2 regions of the Paenibacillus sp. FSL H8-0175 genome follow, and region 2 is predicted to be linked to the other one. Evidence: riboswitches for the same ligand, from Rfam matches in the RefSeq annotation. Region 2 holds a riboswitch; the other holds the start of a gene.

Region 1 (3,173 bases), 2.2 Mb from region 2:
TGACCACGATAAAGATGACAGGGATATCTTTGCAGACAGCGGTGTTAATCTCAGCGCCGAGCATCATGAAACAACCATCACCTGTAATGCAGAGGACAGTTTCTTCAGGAGCTGCAACTTTTGCACCAATAGCCATGCCGATCGAATTACCCATGCAAGCAAAATACGCATCAAAAACAAAGCTGCCCGGTTTCTTAACCTTGTACCATTTTGCAGCGTGGAATCCATGACTTCCATCATCAACGAAAATTGAATTATTATAAGGGATCAAATCACTTAAAGTGCTCATTACCGAAGCAAGGGAAAGATTCTTGAGGGTTGGAAGCTCTTCTGAATAATCCGCATCGGCCAAAGCCTCACGTTTGGTGATTGTGCTTGGGTCAATATGATTTAGGCAGTGCACCAAATTATCGCGCAGGTCCCCAGTGACCGGTATCGTTTTGGACAATAGTATTTTTCCGACAAAGGTTGGATCAATATCAAATTGAATTAAAGTTGCTGGATGATTCTCCCGTTTAAGATTACAGATGGTCATATCACTTAAACGTGATCCAAGCACTATAAATAAATCGCTTTTATTCAATAAATCGTCCCCGTGGGTCGAACCGCCAACGCCAATAGGACCATGATAGAGTGGGTGATCCCAGACTATAGCCCCTTTTCCACCTGGAGATGTTACTACAGGAATATTAAAAGTTTCTGCGAGTTGAACAAGCTCTTTATGTGCTCCGGAGCGGTTAATTCCTTTACCCGCAATAATCAAAGGATTCTTAGCAGCTTGAATAGCATCGATGACTCTATCGATATTAGCTTGACTAATTAGAGATTCTCTTTCTGGGATTACTATATTGCATTCTTCCAATACTTCAGTTTGTACATCAAAAGGAATACAAAGATGAACAGGACCCCGTTTGGTCAGGGCCACAGAAATCGCATGATTAAAAATAGTACCAAAGTGATCCCCACGTTCAACCAATTTACTGAACAAGGTGGCAGGTCTGAACATATCAGCTAAATCAGCCAGAAAAGAGGTGGAGTCCTGACATTGAGGAATTCCAAGCTCTGTAATGGATTGGTGGCCGGTAATAAATAGGACAGGTAGGTTGTTAGCTTTCGCATGTGCTGCTGCTGTAAGCAGGTTAGTTCCCCCAGGACCCGAAGTACCAAATGCTACGCCTAGGTTACCCGTTTTCAGCGCATACCCTGCTGCTTCGAATCCGGAGCTTGCTTCATGTCTGCCGGGAATAAATTCAATACCGTAATCCACCATCTTTAGAACAATTGGACAAATGGATTTGCCAATGATCCCAAAAGAATGGGTGACTCCAAGGTTACGTAGTGCTTCCGCCATGTAATCTGCGACTGTCTTCAAAAGAAACACCTCACAAGTTTTTTGATATATATTAGTTATTAATCTACCGAATAGATACGACAGATCAATATACTCAAAAAGTAAAAACCTGTGCTCTATAGTAAGCACAGGTTGGTGGCATAAGGCACCGCTAAGACTGAACAATAGTTCAGCCGTCCTGGTTCCTCTGCAACCTGGCAATCATGGCCTCAAACGAAAAAATGAGGCTGTAGATCCATGGTTTTGCGTCATCCTCTTTCGAGGATTTTGCCAATATTAATTTATAGTTGATAAGAATAATTTTCCTTTACAATATATTCCTCATTAATTTTTGTCAACATAATCCGCTAAAAAAACTCGAAATTTGACGAAAGTCTTGTCCAAGAGATGAAGTTTTGCCTCGCGAAAAAAACTGCCACCTAAGACTCAGCTTAGGTGGCAGTTGATAGTTTTGAACTAGAATTTAAAGATATGAATGGTTTTTTGCAGATTAAATACGGCCTGGGTCATTTTTTCCGTTTCTTCTGCAACAGACTGCAGGGCATTAATCTGTTCATTCATAGCCGCCGATACCTCTTCCGTGCCAGCAGCAGTTTCTTCGGTGATTGCTGAGATATTCTCAATTGCACTGGAAATTTTCAAGGCACTTTCTAGCATAAGATCGCTCTCCGCAGAGAATGAAGAGATTTGCTCGGTAATGTACTGCACGCTTTGTACAATTTGTGCGAAAATATGGGCAGATTGAGTGATCATTTCATTCTGAACCTGCACAACCTCTTCATTGATGGCGATATTATCGATGGCTTGTTTAATATCTGACTCAATGCTGCGGACCAAGCCGAATACTTCTTTTGTGGATGCCGTAGATTCCTCAGCAAGCTTGCGGACCTCTTGAGCTACAACGGCAAAACCCCGACCATGCTCTCCGGCACGAGCAGCTTCGATGGAGGCATTCAGTGACAGCAGGTTGGTCTGCTCAGCGATCTCTGTGATGGTCTTGGTGATCATCGTAATCCCGCGGGCATTTTGTGAGAGAGCTTCAATAGTATCAGCCACTTTTTGTGTAGCCTCTATGTTTTTACGCATGCCTTCAGCCTGTGTATCTACGGATTGGCGCCCTTGCTCGACAAGTTCTAAGGTATGTATTGAACGTCTGTTCATTTCTTTGGTGGAGTTCGTATAATTGGATACTTTAGTTTCAATGTCTTTAATGGATTCTGTCATATCAGCGATATCCGTAGATATTTCATTTGCACCAAGAGCGAGCTCAGTAGAAGAAGAGGCTACTTGTGCCATGACAATTTTCAGGTTCTGGTTCTTATCTTCGATTCCGCGGCTTGCATCCATAACTTGACGGGTGATCTGCGATGCATCGGTCAAAATCTTCTTGAGCTTATCAATCATTGTGTTAAAGGAGCGGCTTACGTCACCCATTGAACCATTTTCGTCCGCTCTGCTAGTGAAATCACCCTTCGAAATACTGTGAGATACATTAGCAATATCATCAAAAGATGATGTAAGCGTTCTCTCCACGAAGCGAGCAACAGGTAAAGTCAGACCTGCAAGAACAACTACTAGTATAATTCCTACGAGAAATTGACCTAGAATCATTAACGTAACTAAGACAGGAATAGCAAACAGTGCGGCAACGAGGTAACATCCGGCAACAATTCTTTGTTTTAACGGAAGTTTGTGCATCCAGCTCATTGGTAAAATGTCCCCCTTATTAAATTTTATGTAATGGTGTTATTATAGGGGATTTATAGGTCATTGGTCTATAGAGAAGTGTCATAAATCTTCTTTAAGTAGTAGATATTTAGGA
Region 2 (3,173 bases):
TTCCCTTGTTCCTCTGCTGTATAGGGATTTACGATATAAACGGTGCCGCCCTTAGTCACTTCATGTGCATAATAACTATTCATAGCAAATTCAGGAACGGTTATAATGTTCTTACCTGGACGCAATTGCACACCTCTAGCCCAAACATTCCAAGCGGCCTCTTGTTGAGAAAAGACTAAAGAAGGTAGCTTATCGTTAGAAGCTGCATCCACATAAACGTTGATCGTATCTCCAGGCATTGCAACGAGACCTGTAGGCTGGTTGTTCGTACCAAAACCAATTCTCAGGTTTTCCTGCGCATGCTTTTTCATATCTCCACGTTGTTCCGCCTCAATGATGGTGCCTTCGGTTTGAACTTCACCATTCACTAGCCTCTTAGCTAAATCCAAAGAATCTTTCAGGATTGGATAGAGCGGATGTACTTTTGCCGCTTCTTCTAATTCGTTGATTGCTTCGACGCTATTATAAGCAGGCACAACCGCACTCATCGTTCCATCTGTGAAAATACCATTTACAGCTTCGCTTACTTTATCTTCTGTATAAAATCTAAATTCAGCCGCAAAAGGTCTGTTGATATTAGCTTTTGTGAACTTAAATTTTAATCTTTTAAACTTCGTCGGTTCGAATTTAAATTCCAGAAAGTCATTGGTACTAATCGCGGTTCCGCTAGATACAAGTTGGAAGGTCTCTCCTTTACTCGTCTCTGATGCATAGATTTCAAAAGCCTCTGGGAATCCTTTGCGGTTATCTCTAGCCAAAAAAGCCACTCTGTCCAGCACTTCCGCTTGCGCTAGTTCAAACACGACTTCATTCGTGAAGCTTGCATCATTGTTTTTGTTCGTTTCCCAATGCGTAGTGGGCTGGTCATCCAGCATATATTCAGGCTTCGTACCTGGGTAGCTTCCACCGTTCACCGTTACTTTTGATACGTTTGCATTCGGCATTCTATAAGCTTGGCTATAGGCATTTTCATAGGCTGTTCCATACCCTTTTAGCTTCGAAACCTTGGCTGCCGTTGCCTCTACCTGATGGTTCTTCAAAAGGATCTTTGCATTCTCTATCTCTTCTTTAAACTGCGCATACAGTGGATGTGCCTGCACTTCATTCTCTAAAGCTGTTAATTTCTCTGTCGTATTAAAGGCAGCACTAACTTGGCTCAAGGTATCATCTGTAAATAATTTTTTCATTTTAGCAGAGACACTATCCTCTTTATAAAAAGAAAACTCAGCCGCACTCGCCCAATCTTGGTTCGCTTTTTTGAAGACAAATTTAAGTCTCTTAAAAGCCGTAGGTGCGAACTGAATCTCCACTACATCACCGGTTGAGCCTGTATATTCTCCAGAAGACACGAGCGTAAAATCACCCGCATCGGTAGTGGAGCCGTAGATATCAAATTCTTGAGCAAAACCTTTACCTTTCGCACCGGATTGCCTAGCCGCGTATACCATTCTATTTAATTCAGTGGACTCATTGAAAACAAACACAACCTCATTCGTAAACGTTGAACTATTCGGTTTGCCAGTCTCCCAATGCGTGCTCATATCCCCATCCATAGCCTTAGCTATAGGCGAGCCTGAGTAGTTGCCACCGTTATTTGTGATGGATTTAATATTTGCTGGATTCATTCTAAAAACCTCATTATAGGCATTTAGAGCATCCTTGCCGTACAGCTCAAACGGAATAACCGAGGCGTTGCTTAATAAGTTAACCTTACTTTGCGCCACTGTTTTTGTTACATTTACCTTGCTTGCCTCACTTGCTAAAGCATAACCTGCCTCACTCGAAAAACTGGCCAACATGGCCGCCGATGTAGCGATCGCAATCATTTTCTTCATCTCTTCTTACCCCCAGATGTCATATGAATCTCTCCAGTGCCCAAAAATGGGCACAAAAAAAACTACCCCAAAAGAGTAGCTTGATTGCGTATAAAGTCGCCTAAAAATTAAGACTTAATTTTTATTAAACCTTAACAAGCATAAACGCCTTCGGCGTCCTTATAAGGACGGTAAGCGTTTAAGCGAGAAATATAAGATATTAAGTATAGTTTTATAACTTATACTTTCTTATATTTTAACAAAAAGCGTTACGCACTCTTTGGCAGCTGGCTGACAATAGTTATGATAACCTTAGTCCCTATAGCTTTGCGTCCCTACATTTCCATAGGTTTGCCTATGAAGTTTCGAATACATTCAAAGAGTAACATAAGCCTAGATCTGATCGCATGATTAATTGGTATGAAATGAGTATAGGTAATTGCAATTAGTTTTTCTTATGTGATAGATATTATTTATCGACTATCCCGGAAGAGAAGGACATCCTTTAGGACTGTAGGTCTACTTAACTCTCCGATCCAAACAAACCCCGGAACCAATTCCACACATCGCCCGTGACGGGAATTAATCCGAAACCATGTTCGCCAACTACGATTACACCATATGCCCATTGTCCGATAGCTATGGCACCCCCAGCGATCCTGCCTATCGCTATCGCACCAAACGCCGTATCCCCTATGGCGATGGCCCCCAACGCTTTTTCCGCGATTGCGATCGCTCCTACAGCCACGCCTGCAATCGCAATCGCTCCCACTGCGAAGCCAAGCCAGCTAAGTGCTATTGCTCCGATCGCTAACCACATTCCCAGTGATATTGCTCCTAAGGATAATACGCCCACGCTTATCGCACCTATGGAAATCAAGCCAACAGCTACATCTCCAATAGCGATTAATCCAACGGCTGTCTTCACACGGGGTTTACCTCCACGGCCATACGCTTGACCTGAGTATCGCCCTAGATTACTGCGAATACTGATGACCGGAAATGAGGGAGAAGGCCATTGATAATCAATCTCTCGTCCATCAAAGCCCCTAGAATCCGCCCAGCGCGTTACAAATTGATGCCATTTCATATCTATCCCGTCCCCCTTTTCAAATTACCTAAATTATACAACCCCGGGGGTTGGCTGTACTCAGACTCTGACCTGAAATTCATCTCATCCTCTGGACGGATATATACTCATTAGGATTACTGTTTGGGAATAGGATCAGGCTTTCCAAATAAATAGCCCTGAAACAACTGATAACCACTCTGCTTAAGCCATTCAAAGTCCTCTCTAAACTCCACACCTTCTGCTAAAGGAACGGATTGGATTTCTAAAGCTTTTTCTAAAAATTGCTT

Evidence for each region. Region 2 has a riboswitch for cyclic di-GMP ahead of MHH46_RS31045 (NPCBM/NEW2 domain-containing protein). Riboswitches for the same ligand answer to the same signal wherever they lie in the genome.
Region 1: another riboswitch for cyclic di-GMP. It lies ahead of MHH46_RS21480 (thiamine pyrophosphate-binding protein); the one in region 2 lies ahead of MHH46_RS31045 (NPCBM/NEW2 domain-containing protein).

The regions. Positions count from the first base shown of each region.
Region 1 covers NZ_CP150299.1:4,808,187-4,811,359, reverse strand. Annotated here, with positions in the region: gene MHH46_RS21480 (thiamine pyrophosphate-binding protein) at 1-1,381, opposite strand, end outside; cyclic di-GMP riboswitch class I at 1,537-1,633, opposite strand; gene MHH46_RS21475 (methyl-accepting chemotaxis protein) at 1,808-3,058, opposite strand.
Region 2 covers NZ_CP150299.1:7,000,662-7,003,834, forward strand. Annotated here, with positions in the region: gene MHH46_RS31045 (NPCBM/NEW2 domain-containing protein) at 1-1,835, opposite strand, end outside; cyclic di-GMP riboswitch class I at 2,094-2,180, opposite strand; gene MHH46_RS31050 (hypothetical protein) at 2,338-2,904, opposite strand; gene MHH46_RS31055 (EAL domain-containing protein) at 3,021-3,173, opposite strand, start outside.